Regions from separate parts of the Empedobacter sp. R132-2 genome, predicted to be linked through region 1. Evidence: riboswitches for the same ligand, from Rfam matches in the RefSeq annotation. Region 1 holds a riboswitch; the other holds the start of a gene.
What was found. Region 1 has a riboswitch for S-adenosylmethionine ahead of HXZ69_RS14135 (hypothetical protein). Riboswitches for the same ligand answer to the same signal wherever they lie in the genome.
Positions count from the first base shown of each region.

Region 2: linked by a shared signal. The riboswitch ahead of HXZ69_RS12495 (homoserine dehydrogenase) and the one ahead of HXZ69_RS14135 (hypothetical protein) in region 1 are both predicted to bind S-adenosylmethionine.

Region 1 covers NZ_JACAGG010000045.1:1,986-15,543, reverse strand. The annotation lists gene HXZ69_RS14145 (hypothetical protein) at 1-258, shown strand, start outside; gene HXZ69_RS14140 (alpha/beta fold hydrolase) at 311-1,105, opposite strand; SAM-I-IV-variant riboswitch at 1,682-1,776, shown strand; gene HXZ69_RS14135 (hypothetical protein) at 1,825-2,430, shown strand; gene HXZ69_RS14130 (PaaI family thioesterase) at 2,479-2,901, shown strand; gene HXZ69_RS15340 (VOC family protein) at 3,208-3,360, shown strand; gene HXZ69_RS14125 (AEC family transporter) at 3,767-4,681, shown strand; gene HXZ69_RS14120 (dienelactone hydrolase family protein) at 4,795-5,541, opposite strand; gene HXZ69_RS14115 (putative signal transducing protein) at 5,622-6,038, shown strand; gene HXZ69_RS14110 (beta-ketoacyl-ACP synthase III) at 6,097-7,095, opposite strand; gene HXZ69_RS14105 (helix-turn-helix domain-containing protein) at 7,272-8,165, opposite strand; gene HXZ69_RS14100 (2-hydroxyacid dehydrogenase) at 8,267-9,193, opposite strand; gene HXZ69_RS14095 (M3 family metallopeptidase) at 9,335-11,362, shown strand; gene HXZ69_RS14090 (ammonium transporter) at 11,419-12,762, opposite strand; gene HXZ69_RS14085 (GNAT family N-acetyltransferase) at 12,983-13,507, opposite strand.
Region 2 covers NZ_JACAGG010000032.1:12,257-30,171, reverse strand. The annotation lists gene tilS (tRNA lysidine(34) synthetase TilS) at 1-571, opposite strand, end outside; gene HXZ69_RS12545 (RrF2 family transcriptional regulator) at 683-1,090, opposite strand; gene HXZ69_RS12540 (tellurite resistance TerB family protein) at 1,461-1,895, shown strand; gene HXZ69_RS12535 (LysE family transporter) at 1,900-2,538, opposite strand; gene HXZ69_RS12530 (alpha/beta hydrolase) at 2,622-3,353, opposite strand; gene HXZ69_RS12525 (valine--tRNA ligase) at 3,459-6,080, opposite strand; gene HXZ69_RS12520 (hypothetical protein) at 6,159-6,794, opposite strand; gene HXZ69_RS12515 (DUF1573 domain-containing protein) at 6,914-7,279, shown strand; gene HXZ69_RS12510 (metal-dependent transcriptional regulator) at 7,354-8,010, opposite strand; gene HXZ69_RS12505 (TonB-dependent receptor plug domain-containing protein) at 8,117-10,171, shown strand; gene HXZ69_RS12500 (thioredoxin fold domain-containing protein) at 10,171-10,617, shown strand; gene HXZ69_RS12495 (homoserine dehydrogenase) at 10,674-11,855, opposite strand; SAM riboswitch class I at 11,980-12,078, opposite strand; SAM riboswitch class I at 12,524-12,622, shown strand; gene HXZ69_RS12490 (homocysteine S-methyltransferase family protein) at 12,666-13,664, shown strand; gene metH (methionine synthase) at 13,652-16,315, shown strand; gene metF (methylenetetrahydrofolate reductase [NAD(P)H]) at 16,590-17,546, shown strand.

The DNA.
Region 1 (13,558 bases):
AAATCTTTCTTTAAATATAAAACTCCTTTAAAATATGGAAAATTAACCCATAACTCAATAAATTGGTATAAGACTCTTATTGATAGTTATGATTCTGACAATTATGATTTAAAATATAATGAAATAGTTAATAAATTAAACAAATTTTATATAACTGCTTCTGGTAATCCAAGAAAATATATTGATAATACTATTGATTTATTTAAAGAATTATTAGACAAAGAAATTATAAATTTAGACAAGAAGACTATTTCTTAATATATTATATAAAATTCACTAAAAAAAAGCTCCCTTGCAGGAGCTTTAGTTTTTATGCAACGTTATTTATATATTCTTTTTCGAGGATACCATCTACTATTTTTTCAACCTTATCGATGTTTGCTTTTAGTAATTCGTTATCTTCTATTTGTTCTATTTCGTGGAACTGCACATGTTTGTTAAACTCTTGCAGTTTGGCGTAATAACGTTTTAATTCTGCTTTGTTGAACAAGTTTCCATTCTTTACATAAATCACATGTATTTTTGATTTGATGTATTGCGAAACTTGCAATATATCGCCTCTATTGCGTGATATATCTATCGAATAGAAAATAGATTTCAGGTATTCGCTTTTAGCTGTTGGCTCTTTTACTAACCAATCTGTTGTTTTAAGACTTGCTGCTATCGGAATAATATTCAGCACCTTATTCGGGAACAAACATGCCATTTCCCACGCTAATCCTCCGCCTAAGTCTGCACCAATAATGGCAAAAATCTCGTCTACTTCCAATTCAAATAACGTCAACCAAAACAACACCGCTACATCGCGTGCTGTAATGTGATCGCGTGGTATATAGTCGTACTTTATGGTTTGGGAAACGCCATTTCCAGGAATATCTATACAGATTACCGTATACTCATTAAGATCAATTGCTTTGTTTTTTCCCATGACCCCATCCCAATGATAGGTACAATCTGAATCTCCGTGTAAGGAATGGTTAATCAAAATGACTGGAGCTGTTCCTAATGGAAGTCCAAAAAGTTGAAATGTTACCGAAACATTGTTTAAGATTGTGTTGTCCTCTAAGGGCCAAACTGGGATCGTTAATTGTTGTAAACTTTGCATTGTTTTTAATTTTATATTGGTAATTGTTGTTTTTGTTCAAAAAAAATCCCCATCGAAACTCGACGGGGAAACCTAAAATATATTAAAAAATAAAATCTCTTTTTAGTATACATGACTTTCCCACGTCTGGATATTCCAAACCTGTTTGCGAATCGACATATATAAGCACGTAAACTTCATTTTTTAATTACTTTGTTACTCAAATGTATAAAATAATTTTCGGCAAACAATTAAATTTATCTTAATTATTTGTAAAATTTTCAAAATCTTGATTTTTAATAGCGAAGTCGTCACCCTAAACTCGTTTCATGGTCGCATCTAATTCAGAACATAAAATTTATAACCACATAGAGAGATAGGTTTAACAATGTTGATGAATAGAGATAAATTGGAAAATGAATAAATGAACTAGTATTACGATGTATCTATATGGTAGAATATAAAAAAACAAATCAAGCAATTATTCAAAACTTTATTATCGAAACAATATCCAATTTAGAATAAAATTCTAAGTGATCATTTTAAAATAAAATTATTAGAAAAGATTACTACATATTCAATTTTTTATGTAGTTTTACACCGTATTTCGAATCGTAGAAAACGATACCAACCGAGAGGAGTCTCCACGGTGGTAAAACAATACGGGAGTTCATCCAAAAACAACGAAAAATCCCCTATTATCGAAATACAATAATTGTTTTATTTTAACTATTTATTGTATGTCACAAAACATTTCTGAGCTTAATTTAGCTCCTATATCAGATGAAAAATTGGTCGATTTTATCAATCAACAATTGCCTATTAAAGTTCCTGCGCTAAAAGATCATATTATTGAAGAATTCAAGAAAAGAGGTTTGGATTATCGCCATCTATACAATGTAAAAACAGATGAATTGAATATCAAACTTCCGCTTAGTTTGATTGATGGTTGCTTGTTCGAGCGTAATATTCCCAAACCGCCTTTGGTAGGTAATTTCTACGCTGTTGTACATAGATTGAGAAACTTTTTGCAACATAGCAAAGAATTGAACGGAAAACGCCTTAAAACGTTTCATTATATCTTCGATCAACTTTATTTACCTTATGAATTGATTGATATTATTTCGGAAGATGATGTCAAAAATCTAACTGAAGATGATGTATTTATTACCTTCAAAAACTCGAAACAACATTTCCCGAACAATAAGATTATCAATAAAATTCCGAAAAATAATTTATTGATTACTGTTGACAAAGGGAATTATTACCGCGGTTTGGATAAAGTAATTTTGTCACATCAAAATACGATTATCAAAGAAGAAAACTTGAATAACGTAACTGCATAACTGAAATTGCTTTCGACAAATCTCTATATTTGTTGAAAGCAATTTTATATGACGCCAGAAAAAAGAGAATTAGTAGAGGTAAGTTTTAATCGTTCAGAAACCTTAAAATTTTATAACGCATCACTTATCGAATGCGAAACGGACTATGTTTCGATTAAGATTCCAAAACAAGAAATGATGACACGTAAGCACGGAATGTTTAATGGTGCTATGATTGCTTCTTTGGTTGATGTTTCATCTGGTTATGCTGCTGTTTCTCACTATGACGACGATTGTTATGTGGTAACAGTTGAGTTAAAGGTGAATTATTTACGACCTGCTTTGGGTGATTATTTACTATCAAAAGCCTATGTGATAAAAGGCGGAAAAAAGATAAGCACCATACGCACAGAGATTTTTGTGGTTGACGAAACGACGAACAAAGAAACGCATGTGGCTACTTCTTTGGTGACTATGATGAGAATAAAATAAAGATATAATTTGTCTCAACTTTTGAATAAATGACCACATAGAGACATAGAAATAGATGTTTATTTTGATATAGAAATCAGTAGTATAATTCTACCTTTTTTATATGAAAAAACCGTCATTTCGAGTGAAATTCTGTAAGAATTTTGTGTCAAGAAAAAGGTTTTTTGAAAGAAAAGAATAATAACTAATTGAAGGAAATAATTTACTTATAGCGCAATTAATTAAATCAATTCGTCTTGATGTTTTCTTCTGTTTAGTTGGTTTACTTTTATAAAAAATCGCAGAATGAAAATATAAGAATTACAATTGTTTACAAATGATTTAGAAAAAACGAAATCATTTTATACAACTATTCTAGCTTTTGAGTTAATTGAAGAAACCGATAATCAGTTTAGTTTACAAGTTGGTTGGACAAGATTAACTTTTGTAAAACGAATGAAGAATATATTTAGCTTATGAGAACTAAGCAGAATTTGATCAACATTCTATTTTTGGAATTTCTGAAATTGGTTTACCTACAACTTATATTGAAGCAACTAATCATATATTATAATAGAAAACAACATCTAAATTCTGAAAAGGAGATTTTGATACTTTTGGTACTAATGGCTCAGATGAAGGGAAAATATTATTACTAAATTATTTTATTAAAACAACTTAGTTTCCTACAACTGATACAATAATTCCTGCTCCATTTACAGCTATTTTGGAAAATGAAAATCATTATTCAAAAGTAATTTTAGATAATAATAAATTAAATATATCTAATCTTGCCATTTTATAAAAAATAAGCATTGAATAAAAAGTGATATCTTTAGGGTAAAAAAAAATGGGATTGTAACTTTGCATTCTAAATATCTAAAAAATGGTAAATTTTATATTAATCGCAGTCTGCATAATCGCCGGAATGGTGTTTAAAGCAACAAAATCTATACATCCTGATGCACATAAAGGGATCAATACATGGATTTTATATTTAGCTTTACCAGCAGTCTCGTTTAAGTATTTACCAAAAGTAGAATGGTCGCAAGAAATGCTATTCCCTATCTTTTCGACTGTCATTATTGCCGTTGGAAGTTTATTTTACATGAAATTCTACAGCAAAGCAAAAGGCTATTCGGAGCGTTCGAGAAGAACATTGGAATTGGCAAGCGGCTATAGCAATACCTCTTTTATTGGTTTCCCTTTGATCTCAGCATTTTATGGAGAAAAATATTTAAGTATTGCGATTATTTGTGATCAAACCATGTTTTTGTGCTTATCAACCATCGGAATAGTTTCTGCATTAAAAGGAGGAAGTAATGGATCTGGAGCAATAGATTCTAAATTTATCTTGAAACGATTATTTACTTTCCCTCCATTTTTGGGTTGTATTAGTGCATTGATTTTATCTCAATTTATCGACTTATCTCCTGCCGAACCATTCTTCGATAAATTAGCTGCAACTGTAGGTCCGTTGGCTTTATTTTCAGTTGGACTGCAATTAAAGTTTAATGGTTGGAGAAAATTATGGTCACAAATTTCGATGTCTATGGTTTACAAATTAATGATAGCGCCTGCAGTTGTAATGCTTTTAGCCATCGTAATTGGGATAAAAGGTGATGTGGCTAAAATCTCTATTTTTGAAGCTGCAATGCCTACATTAGTAACATCGAGTATTATTGCGGAACAATTTAAACTCAACACCAAACTAACCAATTTGATTATTGGAATCAGTATTATTATAGGCTTTTTTACAGCTGCTTTTTGGTATGAAATGATACAGTTGTTTATTCAGTAGATTTCTTATTATGTTTTTTTTAAAATTGTATCGAGAATTAAGATGAATTTTATCTTCTAAAACCTTATTCTCGATACAAAATTCTAAAAATAATTTCACTCGAATTAATGGTTTTATTTCAATACTTCTTTTAAAAACAATAATGTATGTTGCCACGCTCTATCTGCCATTACTTTATTGTAATCTGGTGATTCTGGATTGGTAAATGTATGTTTTGAATTTGCGTAAGTAATCATTTGCCAATCTGTTTTTCCTTCGTTCATTTCAAGTACCAAATTCGAAATATCTTCAGGTTTTACAGATTCGTCATCAGCTGGATGTTCTACTAAAACTTTTGTTTTAAGAGGGATATTTTTTCGAGCCAAATCTTTTGCTAATCCACCATGAATAGAAACAACGCCAACAATAGGTAATTGCGCACGAGCAGCTTCTAATGCGCCTGTTCCTCCAAAACAATAACCAATTACAGCAATTTTGCTTGGATCTGCACCAGCTTTGATTAACTCTTTCAACGCCAAATCAATTCGTTTTTGATAAGCTGCAAAATCAGACTTGTATTTTCCTGCTATTTTAGCCGCTTCCGCATTATCTTTCGGATTGCTTCCTTCTCCATAAATATCTGCAACAAACGCAATATAACCTTCTTTTGCTAAATCTATTGCAGCTTGTTTTGCTTCGTTATCAGCTCCTTTCCAAGCAGGTAAAATCAAAACTCCTGGACTTTTCTTTGTTGTATTATCGGTTACTAAACCATTCAATTTTTGTAAGCCATCTTTGTAAGCAACTTGTTTTAGGTTTTGCGCATGTGTCGTATTCATCATCAATACAATTAAAAATAAACATTGAATTACATTTTTCATCTACTAAAAAATTTAAAACATTAAGATAAAAAGAACTAATTTTATATCGGATATTGAATTGAATTTTTAACACAATTAGTATGGAACTTATTACATTAAAAACATTTGAAAGCCCTATTGAAGCACATATTTTACGTTCAAAATTAGAGAGTGAACAAATTGATGCTTTTGTTATTGATGAACATTCGGTTGGGATGAATCAGTTTTTGTCGAATGCCATTGGTGGCGTGAAAGTAAAAATTAAGAAAGAAGATACTGATCGTGCTATGAAAGTTTTAGAAGAAATTGATACTTCAAATTATACCAATGATTTGGATGAAATTCTTGTTTGCCCTAAGTGTGAAAGTAATGAGTATTACAGCAATTACAAGTCAATGAAAGGTGGAAAAGGTTTACTTTCTTTATTATCTTCTATCATATTTTGGGTTTACCCAATTTACTACAAAAACGTGTTCAAATGCAAGAAGTGTGGTGAAGAATTTAATAGTTTACAATAAAAAAAGAACGACAATTTCTTGCCGTTCTTTATGAACAAAAATATATGATTTTTATTGATTAAATTGTCCAACGCAATAAGCTTGCTCCCCAAGAGAAACCTGCTCCAAAGGCTGTCAACATCAATAAATCTCCTTTCTTTAATTTTGATGCATTTTCCCAAATACATAACGGAATTGTCGCTGCAATTGTGTTTCCGTAATTCTCAATATTGATTAAAGTTTTACCTTCTTCAATATTAATTTCATTACCAACAGCGTCAATAATTCGTTTATTCGCTTGATGCGGAACCAACCAATTTACATCTTCTACAGAAAAATCATTGCGTTTCAAAACATTGACACACGTATCACTCATTGATTGAATTGCATTTTTGAATACAATTTTTCCATCTTGTCTAATGTAACGCTTCTCATCAACCAACAACTGTGAACTCGCTGGATACAAAGAACCACCTCCTTCTATATTCAAGAATTCTTTTCCAGTTCCATTACTCTGTAACAAAGCATCCAAAATTCCTTCTTCATTTGTAGGCTCTAACCAAACTACTCCAGCTCCATCTCCAAACAAAATATTTGTCGAACGATCTTTGATGTCTACATACGCACTAATTTTATCAGCACCAATGACCAAAACATTTTTGTAACGTTTGCTTTCAACCAATGAAGCACCCATGTCCAACGCGTATAAAAATCCAGAACAAGCTGCATTCATATCAAATGCCCAAACATTCTCTATTCCTAACTTTTCGCACACAATATTCGCAGTAGCAGGCATCAACATATCTGGTGTAGAAGTCGCAACAATCAACGCATCAACATCTTTGATGTCTTTTTTGTATGTATCAATTAAATTCTGAATTGCACTAACCGCCATATCAGAAGTCGCTAAACCTTCCTCTAAAATACGACGTTCTTTAATTCCCGTTCTTTTTACAATCCATTCATCAGAAGTGTCTGTAATCTTTTCTAAATCGAAATTAGTTCGTTTATTCTCTGGCACATAACCACCGATTGCTGAAATATGTGCAAATATTTTTTTTGTAAAATCTACCACCATAAAATTCTTTTCATTCAAATTTCATGTATCGATTATCTACTAAAAGACGCATCAATTAAAATTTGAGCAACAAAGGTCTATCCATTTTAACAAATTAGTTAGCAAAATAAACGTAATAATATGTCAGAAAGACGTTTTTAGAAAGTTTTCACATTTACATTGATTTACATCAATTATTAATTAGAAGCTATGAAAGTTCTTGGAGAAACACCGGCATAATTTTTGAAAAATTTACTAAAAACTGAGGTATCTATAAAATTTAATTCTGTCACAACATCAGAAACACTATTTTTTGGGTTCTTTAGCAAGACTTTTGCCTCTAATACAATGGCTTCAGCAATGATTTGTTTGGGTGATTTATTAAAGACTTCGACAATAATTTTAGTCAAATGTTTACGACTAATAAACATTTCATCTGCATAAAATTGTACATTACGCTGACGACGAAAATGAGTTGAAACTAAATACAAAAACTGCTTAGCCAATTCCTCCTTTCTGACTTCTTTCGTTGTACTTTTTGCCGTTACAGCTTGGTTGTAGTAATTTCCCATCTCATACATCAACACTGAAAAGTGATGTAAAACCAAATCTTTTGCAAAGATATTTTCATTCTTGATGGTATATTTACTAATCTTATTCAGATTGTAGCGCATATCACGTACAATCTTTTTATCTAAAGAAATGATTTTAGGATATTTGGACGATAAAAATTCTACTAAATTATTGGATTTCACGTGAAAACCAGCTTCAATAATCAGATCTGAATCAATGAAGATTGCTTGAACAGCAAAATCAGCCGAATGCTCTATAATCTCGAACAACTGACCTGGAAGAACCACAATAATATCGTCACGTTTGATTAATGTTGGTTCTAAATTCACCGTGATTTCACATGTTCCTGCTGTGATTAAAATCAACCCAAGCGACGTAAACTTATAAGGTTTTCGTTTTACAAAATAATAATTGTTCTCAGGACCTACGTCAAAGATTGCTAACCGACGATCAGTTGCTTCTTCTTTGTAAGTTCTTAAAATATTATCAATTGAATAAAGTTGAATATAATCACTCATTTTTAGCTTTTATTTTTTCAAATACAATGTTAAAAGATTTTTTTGACAAGTAAAAACATAAATGCGTCTTTTTAACAAAATCTTACGTCATTTTGGTATATCTAATAACCTCTTTCTAATGAAACTTCATTCAATAAAGCTTCGTTATTTTTCATTCTGTTATAGTTATCTGCAACTTGTTTTAGAGCAGTTGTTGCATTTGTAACACTCGCAATATGAGGTGTTACATAAATATTTTCATTCGTCCAAAAAGGGTGATTTTCAGGTAAAGGTTCTTCTACAAAAACATCTAAATAAGCCTCTTTTATTTGTTTTTCTTCGATTGCAATTAATAAATCCTTTTCGACCAAATGTGCTCCACGACCAACATTCACCAAAACTGTATGATCTGAACATTCTTTAAAAAAGTCTTTATTCAAAATACCTTCTGTATCATCTGTCAAAGGCAAAATATTGACAATAAAATTAGTTTTAGAAATCGCAGCATTCAAGCCTTCTTTTCCAGAAAAAGATTCTACTCCATTTATATTTTTTGGCGAATTCGACCAACCTTTGACTTGAAAACCTAACGCAACAAATTGCTCTGCTACTAACTTTCCGATTTCACCTAATCCTAAAATAGTAATAGTTGTTTCCTTGATATTTTGATAAGTAGTAGGCTTCCACTCTTTACGAACTTGATCTTTATAATACGTCAATAGATTTTTCATTGAAGTCATAACACAAGCCAAAACATGCTCAAACATTTCTTGCTTCAAAGCAGGATCAACAATACGTGTTACCTTTATTGAATCTGGAATTTTGGTATGCAACAAATGGTCAATTCCTGCTCCAACTGATTGTACAACTTTTAGATTTGGAAATTCAGTCACATAATTTTTGTGCGGTTTCCAAGTTGCAATAAATTCTACATCTTTTGGATTTGAGATATTTGGATAAACTTCAACTTTCGTATCTGGCAACAATTCTTGTAAATTTCTTTGCCATTCTTCTGTTGGTTTTTGATTGAATATTAAGGCTACACTCATAATTGTTTACTTTTAAAACAAATGTAAATAACTCTAAATTAATCACACATTAAATTTGACGATTTGTCAGATTTCTTACATTTGGATTAGAATTTGAAAGAGTTCAAACAAATATATTTTAACTAAAAAAATACACCATAAATGGCAAATCCGTTATTAGAAAAATTTGAAACACCTTTTGAAAGTGCTCCTTTTTCTAAAATCAAAATTGAAGATTACAAACCTGCTTTTATCCAAGCAATTGAAGAAGCAAAAGCAGAAATAGATGCAATTACTGCGAATCCTGAAGCGCCAAATTTTGCAAATACAATTGAAGCAATGGAACTTTCGGGTGAAAAATTAGGACGTATTTCTTCTATTTTCTTCAACCTTAATTCTGCTGAAACGAATGATGAAATTCAAGAAATTGCGCAAGAAGTTTCCCCTTTATTATCTGAATTTGGAAATGATGTTCGCTTAAATCAAGATTTATTTGAACGAATTAAAGTCGTTTATAATCAAAAGGATTCGTTGAATTTAACAGATGAACAAGCTTATTTATTAGAAAAAAAATACAAAGGTTTTTCAAGAAATGGGGCAAATTTGAACGAAGAAGACAAAAATAAATTACGCGAAATAGACAAGCAATTGGCTATGCTTTCTTTGCAATTTGGACAAAATGTTTTGGCTGAAACTAATGCATACGAATTGATTATCACAGATGAAAATGATTTAAAAGGTTTGCCTCAATATGCTATTGATCAAGCAAAAGCTGATGCTGAACAAAAAAATCACGAAGGTTGGTTGATTACGTTACAAGCACCAAGCTATATTCCGTTTATGCAATACGCAGAAAATCGTGAATTAAGAGAAAAATTGTTTAGAGCAAATGGAGTAAAAGCCTATCAAAATAATGAATTTAACAACGAAGAAAATGTCAAAAATATCGTAAAACTTCGTCACGAACGTGCTAAAATATTAGGTTATAAAACGCATGCTGATTATGTTTTGGAAGAACGTATGGCAAAAACACCAACGACTGTTTTAGATTTCTTGAATGATTTATTAACGAAAGCAAAACCGTTTGCAGAAAAAGAAATTGAGGAATTAACTGCATTTGCAAAAGAAACTGATGGGATTGAAACATTGCAACGTTGGGATCATGCGTATTATGCTGAAAAATTAAAACAGAAAAAATTCAGTCTTTCTGACGAAGAATTGAAACCTTATTTTCAGTTAGAAAATGTGATTCAAGGAGCTTTTGATGTCGCAACAAAATTGTATGGAATTACATTTAAAGAAATTCATAAAATTGATAAATACAACGATGAAGTAACAACTTATGAAGTTCTAGATAAAAATGGTGCGTTCTTAAGTTTATTGTATGCAGACTTTTTCCCGCGCGCAGGAAAACGCCCTGGTGCTTGGATGACAAGTTATAGAGATGCTTCTAATGTGAATGGAAACACCAAACGTCCGCACATTTCGATTGTTTGTAATTTTACAAAACCAACGAAAGACACGCCGTCATTATTGACATTTCAGGAAGTGACAACATTGTTCCACGAATTTGGACATGCGCTACACGGAATGTTACCAAATACAACGTACGAAAGTCTTTCTGGAACAAATGTTTATTGGGATTTTGTTGAATTACCCTCTCAATTTTACGAAAACTTTTGTTACGAACCAGAAGCTTTAAAATTATTTGCAAAACATTATCAAACAGGAGAAATTATTCCGCAAGAATTAATTGAAAAAGTAAAAGCTTCTTCAAGTTTTATGGAAGGTTATCAAACTGTTCGTCAATTGAGTTTTGGATTATTGGATATGGCTTATCATGCGAATGATTTGGCTGAAATTAATGATTTACAACAATTTGAAAAAGAAACTTTTAAACGAACAGAGTTGTATCCAGAAATTGATAAAAATATGATGAGTACATCCTTCTCACATATTTTTCAAGGTGGATATTCATCTGGTTATTATTCATATAAATGGGCCGAAGTTTTGGATGCAGATGCCTTTGCATTTTTCCAAGAAACTGGAATTTTCAATCCAGAAAAAGCTCAAAAATTCTATAAACTTTTATCATCTGGTGGAACTGTAGAACCGATGAAACTGTACGAAGAATTTAGAGGTCATAAACCAACAGCAGACGCTTTGTTAAAGCGCGCTGGATTAATATAAACTGAAAATCCGACTACTTAAAAGTAGTCGGATTTTTTTATAATACTATTGTTTACTTAATGCAAACTTTCTTCGTGTTGCGACAAATCTAAGCCTTCGAACTCCGCTCTATCACTCACGCGTAAGTGAATCATTTTATCCGTAATATAAAATAAAGCAATCGCACCTAAAAAAGTAAATAACGAAACGAGCAACAAAGCAATCATATGATGTGCAAACACATATACCCCGCCATGTAATAAGCTTGCATTTTCTCCATGTGCAAAAATAGCTGTCAAAATCATTCCCATGATTCCTCCGACTCCATGACATGCAAAAACATCTAGAGTATCGTCAACTCTTTTTAACACTTTCCAATGAACCATTACATTTGAGACAATAGCTGTTATAAAGCCAAAAAATATACTTTCAGGAATTGTAACAAACCCACAAGCTGGAGTGATTGCTACTAATCCAACTACAGCCCCTATACACGCTCCCATAGCAGTAACGCTGCGACCATTAATTCTATCAAAAAGTATCCATGTCATCATTCCAGAAGCAGAAGCAATTGTTGTTGTTCCGAAAGCTAGTGCTGCTGTGGCATTTGCTCCCAAAGCTGAACCAGCATTGAAACCAAACCATCCGAACCATAACATTCCTGTTCCGAGCATAACAAATGGAATATTTGCAGGTTTGTGTTCTCTGTTTTTACGTTTACCTATCACCAAAGCACCTGCCAATGCTGCAAATCCAGCACTCATATGAACAACAGTTCCTCCAGCGAAATCTTTTACTCCAAAATATTTATTCAATAAACCTTCTGGATGCCAAACCATATGACAAAGCGGTGTGTAAATGATTAAGCTAAATAAAATCATAAACAATAAATATGAAATGAAACGTACTCTTTCAGCAAAAGAACCAGTTACAAGCGCTGGTGTAATGACTGCAAATTTCATTTGAAACAATGCAAATAAGACAAATGGAATTGTAGATGCCATGTCTTTATGTGGAAATGCTCCAACATGACTAAAAAATGGGTAACTTAAAGGATTACCAATAATTCCGTAATGTTCTCCATTTATTGTAAAACCAATTGATTCACCAAAAGACAGTGAAAACCCAACTACAACCCACAAAATCGAAATCACACCTAAGGCAATAAAACTTTGCAACATGGTAGAAATAACATTTCGTTTCCCCACCATTCCTCCATAAAAAAATGATAAACCTGGCGTCATCAATAACACCAATCCTGCAGCTGCTAAAATCCAGGCGACATCTGAATTTACAATATTTTCTTCGCTAAGGAATTCTCCTGTATTTGGAATATCTACAACTGGTTTCCAAAATAATCCAGCGAATGCAACTAGCGTTATAATTGCAAAAGCTACTTTCCATTTTAATCCGACTTTCATAAGTTTTTAATTTTAACCCTATCAAAATTAGATTATTTTTAAATAAAATCATTTATTTTCAATTACACCCTATAAAAATTAGGGGTTAAAATATTAATTTTACATTTTAAACATAATTATCCTATGTAAATTCATAAAAAAAGATTCCTTTTTTGGAATCTTTTTATCATTTTATCAATTTGATTATTTAGTTTTTCTAAATTCTATCTGAAATCTTCAATTATGTTAAATCCTGAATAATTTTTTGAAAAGCTTTTCTTGGACTTCCATCATAATAAACTTCTCCACAATAATGATAACCTAACTTTTCAAAAACACGCAACATTCCAATATTATCAAAGTTGGTATCAACTTTTATAGTATGTATGTTTTTTGAAATTGCAACCTTCTCGATTTCGGTCATTGCCCAAGTTCCCAAACCTTTCATCTTAACATCTTGTGCAACAGCCAATCGATGTATGACAATATATAGATCATCATTCAGCCATTTTCCTTCAATTGCTGTATAAGCAGGTTCTATCTCATCAATAATTGCAACATATCCAATGATTAGATTATTATCATTCTCAATTATATAACCAAAACCATTTGAGATATCATTTTTTACAACGTCTAGATTTGGATAACCATTTTGCCATTGATTACTTCCCTCCTCTTTTCTTTTCTCAACTGCTTGTTGCAAAATTTCCCAAATTCTATCTGCATCATTCAAAATAGCTTGACGTATATTTAATCCAGTCTCCATATCTTATTTTTATTTTCAATATAGGAGATTTTCAAGTTAATCATAAATTTT
Region 2 (17,915 bases), on a different contig from region 1:
CATCCGTCGCATTCGTATAATCTTCTCGCCAATTTATTTCATTTGATTTTGCATATTCCAACAAATCATTTTTTGTAAAATTTAAAAGTGGACGAAAGATTTTTCCATTATCAATTTGCATTCCAACCAAACCTTTCAAACCTGTTCCACGAGAAAGATTAATCAAAAAAGTTTCAATATTATCATCCAAATGATGAGCTGTCACCAAAACATCCAAACAATTTTGTTGTTGAACTTGCTCAAACCACTCATAACGCAAATTTCGGCAAGCCATTTCTACCGAATAATTTCCTACTTTCTGATAAGCCGCAACATCAAAACGAGTCGAATGAAACGGTATATTATATTTTCCACAATATTCTCTCACAAACAATTCATCGCCATTTGCGTCTTCTTCACGCAACTGAAAATTACAATGTGCCACCTGAAAATTTGCAGCTGTTTGACGGAATAAATCTAACAAAACCATACTATCAATCCCTCCACTAATCGCCAATAAATAACGATGCGTAGAAAAAGAACGTTGTTCTAAAAGTTCTTTAAACTCTTGTTGTATAGATCTATTTTTCATGAAATACAAATGTTCGAAATTAGGAAGAATTCTCGAAAAAGAGTTATACTTTTTTTCTTCATTCTTATAAAATTTTACAATAAAAAAGCCTGAAAAACTCAGGCTAAAGATTTATTTTAAACTTTCTAAAGATTTATTTTCAAGAATTTCTAAAGTCGAATCTCTCAATTCAACCATCACCTTATTCAATGTACAAATGCCTTCGTTAGGGCAATCATCACATTTTTCGTAGTAATTTTTACTTACACAAGGTAAAAGCGCGATTGGTCCTTCTAAAACACGAATCAAAGATGCTAAACTAATATCTTTCGCATCACGTGCCAAATAATATCCACCACCTTTTCCTTGTTTCGAATTGACAAAGCCTAACTTTTTTAAATCCAATAAAATAGCCTCCAAGAATTTTTTCGGAATAACTTCTGTTTCAGAAATTTGTCCGATTAAAACTGGTTTGTTACTTTCTTGTCTGGCCAAATGAGCCATTGCTTTTAGTCCGTATTTTGTCTTTTTTGATAACAATTCTATAAGATTTAACTACAAAAATAACGTTGATTGTTGTATAAAACAAATATAAAATTAAATCGTTGAACCGAGATTTAAAAATATTTCATCAAAAAATCAATTACCTTTTGAGTTGTAGAATTATAGGGATAATTGAGAAATTTTGAAGGTGATAAAAACCAATTGACTTTTAAAATCGGTTTCATATGTGAAAAACTCTTTCTAAATATATTTTTCGCTAATAAACAGTAAGATGACGAATATTTGCTTTATTCTTACATTGCTTATCATAAATCTCATCTATTTTCGTTTTAAAATCTGGCACATGAAAAATTTTGAACGTTAATTTAACACTATTTTAAGTATTTTTAATCCCAAAAAGCAACAAATGAAAAATAATCTTACTTTGATTGACAAATTAAATCACATCAAAAATTTATTTATTATTGGTAAAAGTGATGGTAATTTGAATGAAAAAGAGATTCAAATTATCTCTGATATTGCCAAATTTCATGAGCTTTCTGCCAAAGATATAAGTTATATTTTGAACGAGAACACGAAGTTTGATTTTACGTTGCCAAAAACCTTTACTGATCGACTTTCTTTGTTGTACGACGCTGTTTTGTTAATGGTTGTTGATTTGAATATTCATCAAAATGAAAAAGCAATTTGTATTGATTTAGCTAAAAAATTTGAATTTAATCCTCAAATTATTGATGAATTAATCGAAGATATTTTGAGTTATATTTTAGAAGGAAAAGAATGCGATGAAGTGATGGAATATTTGCTTAAATACTCGCATCCAAAGCAAAATTTGAATTAAATTTTTATTGAAAAAGTTGATAAATCGTTAACAAAGAAATCACACTCGTCACTCCTCCTATTACATAGTTGATATTCTTTAAAATAAACGAATCTTCTTCTGATTTTGAATTAAAAAATTTCAGATACAGACCAAAAATAATCATCGAACCAATAACGACTCCTAAAGCAAAAACTGAGCTATTTGGTTGTCCAAAAACATTAACATTATACGAAATCAACGTTGCGCTTAAAAATACATAAAAAGGTATTGGAAAAACATTTATGGCAGATAACAATAACCCATAGATGAATTTATTTTTCTGTTTTACATTACCTTGTTGTTTTAGCTTTTTATTCTTATTTTTTTGATCTTGTTTCTTTGCAAAAAAGAGAAAATAAATCGTAATAATTACAAAAACAGCTAATCCAACTTCCCTAAAAATTTTAGTAACTTCTTCATTAAAATCAATAAATTTTGCCAGAAAAATTGCCAAATAAACCTGAATTGCAATCGTAATCGCTGTTCCAGACATAAAACTATATGCACTTTTAGTTCCTTCTTGTTTCCCAATTTTTACCACCGTCATATTCAACAATCCAGGAATGGATGATCCAATAAAAGCTGTGAAAACTCCGATTAAAAGTAGTTCTAAATACTGCATTAATTCTTTTTAAAAAGGTTTGCAAATTTAGACAAACTTGTTGGAGAAACCTATTGAAGTAATATGAATCATTTAAAAAAATATTACTTAAACATCCATATTAACGCTGATTTTATTGAAGAATTGAAAATTGTGAAATGATTTTGCGAAGGATCATGTAAATAATTCCAATTTGATTTCAAGTTATCTTTTTCGCGTAATTTTTCTACAAATTGATCTGTAAACTTTGAAATTGAAATAGTTTTAGAACTTGAAATCCAAATCTTTTTATTTTCTAATAGATTAAAATCAAATTTTTTACAATAAGAGTCAAACAATTCGTGGTTATTCCACCAAAGCGAAGGATCAATTGCGATATAAGAATCAAAATAATGCGAAAAATAAAACAATATATCCATTACCAATAATCCGCCTAAAGACTCACCAACAATAGTTTTCGAATTATTTGTATAGTAATTTTTCGAAATATAAGGAAGTAATTCTAATACAATAAATTTCTCAAAATATTCTGCATTTCCATATTCTGGAACCCATTTTTTATCTTTTGCAATGTATGTATTTCTTGTAAAATCTAAATTTCGATTAATATTTTCAATTCCTACAATCATCAATGGTTGAATATGATTTGATATAATTAACTCATCAATTAGTTTTGATATTTGCTTAAATTTTTCATTAATTCCGCCATCTAATAAATACAAAACAGGCAAACTTTCATTTATAAAACGCTCTGGTATCCAAACAAAAATATTTCTTTCTTGGTTTAAAAAATCAGAATACAACTTTTTCTTTTTGTAATTTAATTCGCTTGACATTTATACTTTTTTGAGGCTTTATTAAAGTTAATCGAAAAAAATCAATAAAAAAACCACTCCAAAATTTGGAGTGGTTTTTCATATATTTTAAAAATTAAATTAAAATTACAAAGCTTGTAACTGCTCTTCAATTTGAGCAATTTTAGATAATGCATCAGCCTCTTTTTTACGTTCTGCATTAATCACTTGTTCTGGCGCACCAGCAACAAATTTTTCGTTTGATAATTTTTTACGAACCGAGTTTAAGAAACCTTGGTTGTAATCCAACTCTTTTTGTAATTTCTCACGCTCAGCTTCAATATCGATATTATCAGACATCGGAACCATAAATTCTAACGTACCAACACGGAAAGCAAAACCTTTTTCTGGTTTATCACCTGTATTGAAATTAGAAACATTTCCTAATTTAGAGAACACATCTACATAAATTTCATTCGCAGCTTGAGCATCAGCAAAAACTTCTAATGCTTCTTTTGGTGACATTCCTTTTTCTGAACGTAATCCACGAATAGCAGTTGTTGCTTCTTTTGTATTTTCAAAATTCTTGATAATCTCTTCATTGAAAGATGTTACTTCAGGATATTTAGAAATAATTAAGGCTTCGTTTTCTGTTCTTTCAGCAATTAAATGCCAAATTTCTTCTGTTAAGAAAGGCATAAATGGATGTAAAACTTTCAATACATTTTCTAAATAAGAAATTGTTGCTGCATAAGTTTTTGCATCAATTGGCTCACCAAAAGTAGGTTTAATTGCTTCTAAGTACCAAGAACAGAAATCATCCCAAATCAATTTATAAATTGCCATCAATGAATCAGATAAACGATATTGATCGTAATTATGTTCGATATCTGCTAATGCTTGTTGGAATTTATTTTCGAACCATTCAACCGCTTTTGTTTGAGCAGAAGTTTGTTCTAAATCTTCTTTCACTTCCCAACCTTTTATTAGACGGAAAGCATTCCAAATTTTATTCGCAAAATTACGTCCTTGTAGACACAAATCAACATCGAAAGGTAAATCGTTCCCAGCAGGCGCTGTTAGCAACATTCCCATACGCGTAGCATCTGCACCATATTCGTTCATCAATTCGATTGGATCTGGTGAATTCCCTAACGATTTTGACATTTTACGCCCTTGTTTATCACGAACAATTCCTGTGAAATATACATTTTCGAAAGGTAATTCGTTACGATACTCATATCCAGCCACAATCATACGCGCAACCCAAAAGAAAATAATATCTGGACCAGTTACTAAATCTTGTGTTGGATAATAATAATTGATTTCTTCATTTTCTGGCTCATTGATTCCGTTGAAAACAGAAATTGGCCATAACCAAGAAGAAAACCAAGTATCTAACGCATCTTCGTCTTGACGTAAATCTTCGATTGTTAATGTAACATTTCCTGTTTTTTCCTGTGCTAATGGTAAAGCTTCTTCTTTTGTTAGAGCAACAACGAAATCTTCGTTTCCATCACCATAGAAAAATGCAGGAATTTGGTGTCCCCACCATAATTGACGAGAAATGTTCCAATCTGTTACATTTTCCATCCAATTACGATATGTATTTTTAAATTTCGCAGGATGAAATTTAATCGTATCATTCATTACATTTTCTAAAGCTGGTTTAGCTAAATCTGTCATTTTCAAGAACCATTGATTTGAAATTTTAGGCTCAATCACCGCTCCTGTTCTTTCAGATGTACCAACTTTATTATTATAATTTTCTACTTTTTCAAGTAAACCTTTTTCTTCTAATTCTTTCTCGATTTCTTTACGCGCTTTGAAACGATCTAATCCAGCATAATTTAATCCTAAATCATTTAATTTCGCATCATCCGTAAAAATATCAATAAAATCTAAATTATGTTTTTTACCTAATTCGTAATCGTTCACATCGTGTGCAGGCGTAACTTTAAGACATCCTGTACCAAATTCGATGTCAACATATTCGTCTTCGATAATATTTACTTTACGACCAACGATTGGAACAATAACTTGTTTTCCTTTCAACCATTCATATCGCTCGTCATTTGGATTGATACAAACTGCAGAGTCACCAAAAATTGTTTCAGGACGAGTTGTCGCCACAACAATATATTGATCAGTTCCGTCAACTTGATATTTTAAATGATATAATTTTCCATTTTTATCAACATGAATAACTTCTTCGTCAGAAATATTTGTCTTTGCTTCCGGATCCCAATTTACCATACGGTATCCACGGTAAATTAATCCTTTGTTATATAAATCAACAAAAACACGTTGAACAGATTCAGATAAATCTGGATCCATCGTAAATTTCGTACGATCCCAATCGCAAGAAGCTCCTAACTTTTTTAATTGGTCTAAAATAATTCCACCATGTTTATGCGTCCAATCCCAAGCGTGATTTAAAAATTCTTCACGACCGATATCAAATTTAGAAACACCTTCCTCTTTTAACTTCGCAACAACTTTCGCTTCAGTAGCAATTGAAGCATGGTCTGTACCTGGTACCCAACAAGCGTTAAATCCACGCATACGCGCACGACGAATTAAAACGTCCTGAATCGTATTATTTAACATATGTCCCATGTGCAAGACACCTGTTACATTTGGTGGTGGAATGACGATTGTGTAAGCTTTTCTTTCATCTGGAGTAGATTTAAAATACTTCTTCTCCATCCAGTATTCATACCATTTTCCTTCAACTTCCGTTGGCGTATATTTAGATGCGATTTCCATTATTTATATATGACTTAAAATAAATTTGGGCAAATTTACACAATCTGCCCAACATTTCTAAGATATTATATAATTTGTTTATTTATTCAATAAATCAATAAGTTTAATTAAATCTTGTTCTTTTTTTATGCTAAGTTTATTTGTACTTACAATTTGATTTACGTCTTTATCTGTAAAATCTTTAAATTTTTTAGTTGAATTTGGAACATTATACATTTTATCACTATAACCAATCAATAATTTCTCTTGTTTAAAATAATTTCTCTTATTAGAAGCATTTAAACCACCAGCACCAAGACCATCTACTCCATCATTAGATAATTTTCTATAAAGTACAATTTTTCGATCTAAAGGTGATAATACTTGTAAATATCTTGATGTTAATGTACCCCCATCAATATAACTTACATACTTAAGAATTTTACCATCATCGAATCTAATAGTCTGGTTTGATAATTTATTCATTTTATATAAATATCCATCTCTTAAAAACTCTAAATCGTCTAGTAATGCATTATATCTAAAATTCTCCTTTTCTTTGAAACCATCTATACTTGCAGGAAGAAAATTAACATTAAAATATTCATCTTTATTAGTAACTCCTTCTGTATATTTCTGTTGTTTTACTTCTGCAACAATAGTTTGTAGATTATATTCATTAACAGTAGCTGTAGAAGACATTTGTGCATTAGTAAAATTGTAAACTAGAAGCATTATTGTAACAATTATTCTTTTCATATTAATATATATTAATTATTTTAGTACTAAAATACAAAAAAAGGTAGACTTTTTGTATTATTTATTTTAACTTTGGTTACAAATTAATTATCGTCATGAAAAAATTAATGTTTTTAGGTGCTTTTGCTTTAGGCGTTACAAGTTTATTTGCTCAAACACTTAGTTTAGAAAAAGAAGAAATTCAATTTGGAAATATAAAGTTGAATACCGAAGTAACAGCTAAGATGAAAGTAACCAACTCAGGTGATAAACCTTTAATTCTTAAAAGCGTTGTTGGTTCTTGTGGATGTACAGTTCCTGAATATCCTACAACACCTATCGAACCAGGAAAATCTGCGGATATTACCGTTAAATATTCAAGTGGTTCTGTGACTGGAGATTTCAATAAATCTGTAACAATCACATCTAACGATCCAGTTTCTTCTCGAAAAATTTTCAGAATAAAAGGAAAAGCGGAATAATTGTAAAGCAAGTTAAATAACTTGCTTTTTTAAGTTAAATAACTTGCTTTTTTCTTTTTATAAATTAAAAACCATTATCTACCTAATAATCTTGAAGTCACATGATTACTAAATATTTCAATTTCATTTGATTTTAGGAACTTAACCTTCATTGTTCCATCAAAATCTTCAACAGAAATGATTTCAATTTCATCATTCAAATGAATATTTTTTGAATTCAAATACTTCAAAAATTCATCAGAAGAACCAATAACAGCGCATATTTCTACTTTATCACCTTCTTTAAATTCGGCCAATTTTTTGTAATTGATAATTTCTATTTTTCCATTTTTATCTGGAATTGGAGAACCATGCGGATCTAATTTAGGAAAATTCAATAATTCGTCCATTTTATCGAAAAAAATTGGACTTTGAATATGTTCTATTTGCTCAGCAATTTCATGAACTTGTTCCCAACCAAATCCCATTTTATCTACCAAAAACATCTCTGTTAATCGGTGTTTTCTTACAATCAAAGAAGCTTTCAGAATTCCTTTATCAGATAACCGAAGTGGTTTATACGATTCATAAATCACCAATTCTTTTTCAGCTAATTTTTTCATCATACTGTTTACAGTAGGCATTTTTATTTCCAAATGCTTACTCAAATCCTTCACATTCACTTCTCCTTTCCCATTTTCAGAAAGATGAAATAATGCTTTTAGGTAATTTTCTTCGACCAATGAATTCATGGAAACAAATATAGTTGAAAATTAAGTAAAATTTAAAAATTCATTTTTAATAATATTTTTGTTAGATTTGTCTAACTTTTTAATTTGATTATAAATTTTACTTAACATGAAAACAACATTTTATTTATTCATCACCTTAACCTCCATTCTATCAAATGCTCAGGAACAAAAAGATTCTATTTATATGGAAGATTCTTCAGAAAATTTAGATGAGATTGTAATTACAGGAACAATGAAAGCTGTAAGAAAATCTGATAGTCCAGTTCCAATTGAAATCTATACACCAAAGTTTTTTCAAAAAAATCCAACACCTTCATTATTTGACGCTGTACAATTAATAAATGGTGTTCAACCACAACTAAACTGTAATGTTTGTAACACAGGTGATATTCATATTAACGGAATGGAAGGTCCATATACCATGATTTTAATTGACGGAATGCCAATTGTTTCTTCTTTATCTACTGTTTATGGTTTGAGCGGAATTCCGAACTCTTTGGTAGAACGAATAGAAGTTGTAAAAGGACCAGCATCTTCCCTTTATGGAACAGAAGCCATGGGTGGTATAATTAATGTAATTACGAAATCTCCTAAATCTGCTCCAAAATTATCTTTGGATGCTTTTACAACTTCTTGGTTGGAAACCAATCTTGATGGTGGATACAAATACAATTTAGGAGAAAAGGTAAATAGTTTATTTGGTTTTAATTACTTTAAATATGGTAATAAGAAAGATAAAAATAACGACGGTTTTACGGATGTAACGTTACAAGATCGCATCACGTTATTCAATAAATTTGATTTTGAACGTCAAAAAAATAGAACAGCATCAGTTGCTTTACGTTATTTATACGAAGATAGATGGGGAGGTCAAATGAATTGGAAAAGAAAACTACACAGAGGAAGTGACGAAGTTTATGCCGAAAGTATTATGACAAATCGTTTTGAAGCGATAGGAATGTATCAATTACCTATAAAAGAAAAAATAATGACTCAATTTTCTTATAATTTTCATCAACAGAATTCATTTTATGGTCCAGAATCTTATCAAGGAAAACAACAAGTTATTTTTGCTCAAGCTTATTGGGATAAGATAATTGGACAACATAGCTTACTTTTAGGATCTTCATTTAAATATACTTATTATGATGATAACACAAGAGGTACTGGAGAATATGATGAGGATAATAATCTAATCAAGAATAACCCAATGAATACACAGATTCCTGGTATTTTTGTACAAGACGAATGGACATTAAATTCTGAAAACAAATTATTACTTGGTTATCGATTTGATTATGATAAAACACATAAAGGAATACATTCTCCAAGAATTGCATACAAATTTTCACCTTCATCTCATCATACTTTAAGAGCAAGTTTTGGTACGGGATTTCGTGTTGTGAATGTCTTCACAGAAGATCATCGTGCATTAACTGGAGCTAGACAAGTAGTTTTTGAAAATGAATTAAAACCTGAAAAATCATATAATGGAAATATTAATTATGTATTCAAACTACCAACTTCTTTCACCGCTTTAAACTTTGATTTTACAACATTCTATTCTTATTTCACAAACAAAATTATTGCTGATACAGATACTGACGAAACAAAGATTATCTATGACAATTTAGATGGACACGCAATATCTCAAGGAGTTTCTTTAAACATAGATGCAACATTTGACTTTCCTCTAAAAATAATGCTTGGCGCAACCTATATGGATGTATACAAAAAAGAAGATGGAGAAAAAGAAGTTCAATATCATGCACCAAAATGGTCTGGAAATTTCTTAGCAAGTTATACATTCAAAAAAGGTTTTACTGTTGATTTAACCGCCAATTATAATGACAAAATGAAATTACCTCAAGTAGAAAATGATTATCGACCAGAATATTCAAAACCAACTGTTATTGCAAATATTCAATTAAGTAAATCATTTAAGAATAATATTGAAATCTATGGTGGAATCAAAAATATTTTTAATGTTTTACCAAAAGGCGATGTTATTGCTCGTTGGTGGGACCCATTCGGAGAACCTGGAAATGGCGTTACTCCTCCTAAAGGAAGAAACGATGTTATTTTTGAACCAAATGATTACAGCTATACACCTATGCAGGGAACAAGAGGTTTTATAGGTGTTCGATACAATTTACGTTAATGAAAATCTGGTACTTCATATTCATTTTATCATCATTGAATCTCCAAGCACAGATTTCATTAGAAAAATTTAATTCAATTTCTAATGAAAATCCTAAACCAATTCTACTTTATTTTTCGACAAATTGGTGTAGTTACTGTATGATTCAAAAGAAACAATTAAAAAAGGATAAAGAATTACTTCAAATTCTAAATAATGACATTTATTTTATTGAATTTGAAGCAGAAACAAATGAATCTATTATCTTTTTAAACAAAAAATATGAACCTAAATCGAATAAAAAAACTCACCTATTTTTAGAAGAATTCATTGATAAAAATGAACAAATTAGTTATCCATATTGGGTTTTAATCTCAAAAGATTATAAAATTGAAATGACTTATACTGGATTAATTAAAAATAAACCCCTAAAACTTTTATTGGAAAAGTATTTACAAAAACCTTAATTTTTAGATTTACAAAAAAGCCTCAATTAATATTGAGGCTTTTTAATCACAAAAATTTACTCAAACGCAATTATCGAAAGTTTTGGATTTTCAATAGTCTCTTTTTGTTTGAGCTTTTCTATATCAATCACACCAACAATATGATTGTAATTTTTACTCTGATAACGTTCTTCTATTTCATCAAAAATATTTGAAACATCATCTGCTTGATTCTCAAAACCGATATAAATTCGCTTCTTTCCTGTTTGATTAAAAACTCCTTCTTCTTTGTTTTCATATTTTCGAATCGAATATTGATAATCATATTTCAACGCAGAAATATCACTCAAAACAGCCGAAGAAGTTGGGAAACGCCCTGCTCCTTTTCCATATAAAAATTGCTCATCTGAAAGCGAACTTCCAATCAAAACTCCATTATATTCGTTATTCACAAGCGCAATTGTTTTATTTAATTCAACAAAAGTTGGCAAAACTGTTGATGTAATTTCACCCGTTTGATGATTAATTTTAGAATTAGCAATCAACTTTATTGTATAATTTTTTTCTTTTGCGTATTTAAAATCTTCAACTTTCAATGAAGTAATTCCTTTTCGAATAACTTGATCAACATCAATCTTTTTACCGAAAGCATGCAACGTAATAATTGCTAATTTACTCGACGCATCAAAACCTTCTACATCAGCCGTTGGATCAGCTTCTGCAAAACCACTTTCTTGCGCTGCTTTTAAGGCATCTTGATACGACTCATTTTCATTCGCCATTTTCGTCAAAATGTAATTTGTTGTCCCATTTACAATTCCAGATACATAATTCAATAAATCGTTATCAAAATATTCTTCTAGATTTCTAATAATCGGAACTGACCCGCAAACAGAGGCTTCATAAAGAAAAGAAACATTGTTTTGTGCTTGCAAATCCAATAATTCTTTGTGATGATCTGCAATCAATTTTTTATTTGCACTTACCACATGTTTACCTTTATTGAACGCTTTTATAATGATATCATGTGCCGCATCAGCATCCGAAATTAACTCAACAACAACATTTATTTCATCGTCATTTAAAATATCATCCGCATTAGTCGAAAATAATTCAGACGGAGCATTTCTAGATTTAGAATTATCTTTAATTACAATTTTTTTAATTGCAGCATTCAATTGTGGTTTTTCTTCCAATACCTTGTAAATTCCTTCTCCTACAACTCCAAATCCGAACAATCCGATATTTATTTTTTTCATTTATTTGTTTTGTTTTTAATTATTTACCAAAGAAAAGTGAAGAAAAAAAATGGTTCAATCGCATAAAAACAATTGAACCATTTTGAATAAAGAATATTATTGAAGATTGGTTTACAGTAGTTTTTATTCATCTTTCCTATAAGGATGGATTTAGCACCTTGATTCATTAATCAGGTTGCTAAAGTTTCTTTGGGCCATTTCCCTCCACTTTTCTTGATAAAATGTAAATTTTAATGAACTATTTCTGAGGACAAATTTAGGCGAAAGAATTCTATATATCCAAATTAATTTCATTTCTTTAATTTAATATTTTCCGTAATTATAGATAAAAATACACAAATAATGAATTTTATTCTATAAATATTTATAGACAAAAATAATTTTCTAAAAAATACAATTAAAAGAAAAAACAAATCTTAATAATTTTTAATAAAACCCTATTTTTATTAAAAATATTCTAAAAACTACAATTTTCAATAACTAATTAAAATATTATTTCTTTAAAATAGTAATTTTAAAGAAATATTTTCTAAAATAAATTTCAAAAATGACCTATTAGAGATTTTGAACTATTTCAAACAAAAATTATTTCTATGAACCAAGTTTCGAACTCGTTTTTTTCAATCTTGATTTTTTTATTCTCAATACTTTAAATAATTTTGCACATAGCTTTATAAAGAAAGATGGAGGGAATAGGCCCGTTGAAATCTTAGCAACCCAAAGTATAGTTGGGTGCTAAATCCTACTCAAATAGAGAAAGATAAGGACTTACCTCACACTTCTTCCCATAAGGCTTTTAAAATATTTAGAATGAAATTAGACGATATACTAAAAGAGCGTATTGTTATTTTAGATGGTGCAATGGGAACGATGATCCAAAAGCACAATTTACAAGAAGAAGATTATCGTGGAGAACGATTCAAGGATTTTCATACTTCTTTAAAAGGAAATAACGATTTATTGGTTTTAACCCAACCTCAAATCATAAAAGATATTCACCGAGAATATTTGGCTGCTGGTGCAGATTTAATCGAAACAAATACGTTCAATGCCAATATTATTTCTATGGTTGATTATGATATGGTTGATTTGGTTGATGAATTAAATTACGAAGCCGTTCGCTTAGCAAAAGAAGCTTGTGAAGAGTTTTCTACCCCAGATAAACCTCGTTTTGTAGTTGGATCTTTAGGTCCAACCAACAAGACAGCCTCTATTTCGCCACAAGTAAATGACCCTAGTTATCGCGATGTGGATTTTGATTTATTGGCAAATGTATATTATCGTCAAGCAAAAACAATGTTAGAAGCTGGTGCAGATATTTTACTTGTCGAAACTATTTTTGATACTTTAAATGCAAAAGCAGCATTTTATGGAATTCAAGATGCGATAGAAAAAACAGGAATCAACGTTCCTCTAATGGCTTCTGGTACAATAACAGATAAATCTGGACGTACACTTTCTGGACAAACAACAGAAGCTTTCTTGATTTCATTAGAACATATTGATTTAATTTCAGTTGGGTTAAATTGTGCTTTAGGTGCAACAGATTTGATTCCATATTTAGAAGTATTAGCCGAAAAAGCACCATTTTATGTCAGCGCATACCCAAATGCTGGTTTACCAAACGCTTTCGGTGGATACGATGAAACTCCTGAAATGATGCGAGATTTTATCAAACCTTTCTTAGATAAAAAATTGGTTAATATTTTGGGTGGATGTTGTGGAACTACACCAGATCATATCAAATTGATGGCAGATTTAGCAAAAGAATACGAACCTCGAAAAATTAGTGAACAATGTCAGGCGTAAAAATTCAACTTTCTGGATTAGAACCTTTAATTGTACGAGAAAATTCAAACTTTGTAAACGTTGGCGAACGTACAAATGTAACTGGTTCTAAAAAATTCTTGCGATTAATCAAAGAAGAAAAATTTGAAGAAGCACTTCAGGTTGCACGTGACCAAGTGGATGGTGGCGCGCAAATTATCGATATCAATATGGATGAAGGTATGCTTGATGGTGTAGCTTCTATGGTAAAATATTTGCGTTTGATTGCTTCTGAACCTGATATTTCGAAAGTTCCAATTATGATTGATTCTTCGAAATGGGAAATTATTGAAGCTGGTCTAAAAAATGTTCAAGGTAAAGCGATTGTCAACTCAATTTCTTTAAAAGAGGGAGAAGAATTATTTATCGAACATGCGAAGAAAATTAAACGTTACGGTGCTGCAACAGTGGTTATGGCGTTTGATGAGAAAGGTCAAGCGGATAATTATGAACGTCGAATCGAAATCGTAAAACGTTCGTATGATATTTTGGTAAATCAAGTAAATTTCAATCCAAGAGATATCATTTTTGATGTGAATATTTTCCCAGTTGCAACAGGAATGGAAGAACATCGCCGTAATGCCATCGATTTTTTTGATGCAACAAAATGGATCAAAGAAAATCTTCCGCATGCGTTAGTTTCGGGTGGAGTTTCGAATGTTTCATTTTCCTTCCGTGGAAACAATGCGGTTCGTGAAGCGATGCACACGGCGTTTTTATATCACGCCATTAAACACGGAATGGACATGGGAATCGTCAATCCAGAAATGATTGAGATTTACGATGATATTCCAAAAGATTTATTAGAACACGTTGAAGATGTTTTATTGGATCGACGTGACGATGCAACAGAGCGTTTGATTGATTTTGCCGAACATCTAAAAGGTGTTACAAAAGAGAAAAAGAAAGATGATGCTTGGCGCGAATTACCTTTAGAAAAGCGTATTGAAATTTCTTTAGTAAAAGGAATTACAGAATTTATTGACGAAGATACTGCAGAAGCTTTGAAAAAAATTGGTTCGCCATTACGTGTTATTGAAGGTCCTTTGATGGACGGAATGAACGTTGTTGGAGATCTTTTCGGAAGCGGAAAAATGTTCTTGCCTCAAGTAGTTAAATCGGCTCGCGTAATGAAAAAATCTGTTGCTTATTTAACGCCATTTTTAGAGGAAGAAAAACTTAGAAATAAAACAGACAAAGAGCCTTCTAAAATCTTAATGGCAACTGTAAAAGGTGATGTTCACGATATCGGAAAAAATATTGTTTCAGTCGTTTTAAGCTGTAATGGTTTCGAGATTATCGATTTAGGCGTAATGGTTTCTTCTGAAACAATTTTAGACGAAGCGCAAAAAAATAATGTCGATGTGATTGGTCTTTCTGGATTGATTACTCCATCCTTAGATGAAATGGTGCATGTTGCCAGAGAAATGAAACGTCTTAATCTTGATATTCCACTGATGATTGGTGGCGCAACAACTTCTAAGGCACATACAGCTGTAAAAATTGCACCAGAATATGACAAAGCAATTCATGTTTTAGATGCTTCTCGTTCGGTTACGATTTGTCAAAAATTGATTGGAAATCAACAGGAGGAATTGCTAACAGAAACTACTACTGATTACATAAAAATTAGAGAAGGTTTCTTAAATCGTGCTGTATCAAAGGAATACTTATCGATTGAAGATGCTCGAAAAAATAAACTAAAAGTTGATTTTGAAGAAAATAAACCTTTTAAACCAAATAAATTAGGTGTTTTTACACATCAAACAACAGTTTCTGAATTAAGAGATTTTATCGATTGGACGCCATTTTTCAAAACATGGGATTTACATGGTAAATTTCCTGCGATTTTAGATGATGAAATTGTCGGAACAAATGCCAAAGAATTATATGTAGATGCTTTGTCAATGTTAAATAAAATTGAAGCTGAAAATTTAGCTAAACCGAAAGCTGTTTTTGGACTTTTTAAAGCGAATACAGTAAACGATGATACGATTGAATTGTTTGATGAAAATAATAATAAAATAGAGGAGTTTTATACACTTCGTCAACAAGCGAAAAAATCGAAAAAACAACCAAATATTTCGATTGCTGATTTTATTGCGCCGAAAGATTCAGCAATTCAAGATTATATCGGTGCATTTGCTGTCACAGCTGGTCATGAAATTGAAGAAGTTGCTAATGCTTACGAAACAAATTTAGATGATTACAATTCGATTATGGTGAAAGCAATTGCCGATCGTCTAGCTGAAGCTTATGCAGAATATTTGCACAAATATGTTCGTACAGAAGTTTGGGGTTATGCGAAAGATGAAACTTTATCAAATGACGAATTAATTTCAGAAAAATATAAAGGAATTCGCCCTGCTCCTGGTTATCCTGCATGTCCTGACCATTTAGAAAAAGAAACAATTTTCAAAATTTTGGATGTAGAGAAAAATGCAGGGATTGAGTTAACAAGTTCGTTGGCGATGTATCCAGTTTCATCTGTTTCGGGTTATTATTTTGGAAATCCAGAAGCAAAATATTTCGGAGTTGGTAAAATAAAATTGGATCAGGTTGAAGATTTTGCGAAACGTAAAAATATAGAACTTGATAAAGCTGAACGTTGGTTGAGTCCTAATTTGGCGTAAAAGCGTTAAGTAAAAATAAAATTTATCATTCAAAATGAGCATTTCGAAATAAAGAATCTCAGATTCCTCGACAAGCTCGGAATGACAACGAACGTAGAACAAAATAAAAAAATGCGTTAGGGATTGTAGTGAAAATCCTTTTTTGTTGATTGGACGAAGTCGAAATTAACAAAAAAGATTGTAACGAAAAGCCCGCCCGAAGGAAACGCCCATATAAAAGAAAATATATAATCGAAATTCGAGATTCGAACTTCGCTAAACGATAAAATAAAGAATGAAAGTTACCGAACATATAGAACGCGCAAACGGAAAACCATTATTTTCTGTAGAGATTTTACCGCCTTTGAAAGGACAAGATGTCAATGCGACGTTCAAAACTTTAGACCCGTTAGTTGAGTTAAATCCAGCTTTTATCGATGTAACTTATCATCGTCAAGAGTATATTTACAAACAGAAAGAAAATGGGTTATTGAAACGTTATCAGGTACGAAAACGTCCTGGTACAGTTGCAATTTGTGCTGCAATACAGAATCATTATAAGATAGACGCAATTCCGCATTTGATTTGTGGTGGATTTACAAAAGAAGATACAGAAGATGCGTTAATCGATTTGAATTTCTTGGGAATTGACAATCTTTTGGTTTTACGTGGAGATCCTATAAAATCGGAAAAATCTTTTGTTCCTGAAGTTGGTGGACATGCAAATGCTTCGGAATTGATTGAGCAAATTACTGCTTTGAATACAGGAAATTATCTAGACGACGAACTACAAGAATCGCATGCAATGGATTTTTGTATTGGTGTAGCGGGTTATCCTGAGAAGCATTTCGAATCACCAAATCTTGCAATGGATTTGTATTATTTGAAAAAGAAAGTGGAATTGGGAGCTGATTATATCGTGACGCAAATGTTTTTTGATAATCAGAAATATTTTGATTTCGTTAAAAAATGTCGCGAAATGGATATTAATATTCCGATTATTCCGGGTATAAAACCTTTGACAACTTTCAATCAACTAACGTCGATTCCACAAAATTTCTATTTGGACTTACCAGAAGCTTTGGCAATGGAAGTTTTGAAGTCGAAAGATAAGGAACGAATCAAGGAAATCGGAATTGAATGGTGTATTCAACAATGTAAAGAGTTGATCGATTTTGGTGTTCCTGGATTACATTTTTATACAATGAGTAATTCTATAAATACAAAAAGAATCGCTGAGGCAGTTTATTAAAATAACAATAGTTGGTTGTTTATCTTTTCACAAATAAACAACCAAAATTATTAATTAAATTAATACGTAAAAATTAATCCATAGAAAAATTGTTTTTCCCCCTTATAGTCTTATAACTCATCATTACAGCGATAAGCGAAATAATTGTAACCGAGAAACTGATGTTCAAGATAAAATCCGCATGATCTACATTTAACATTTTTAAAAAGACAGAAACAAGAAGTAAAATACTACTTACAAGGAAGAACTTAATTGTGTTCTTAAAAATCAATTTATTCATATTGTGTTAAATTTTGGTTAAATAAAAATAAATAAAAAATTATATAATCCAATTTTTTTTTGACTTATTCAATATTAAATTTTAAATAA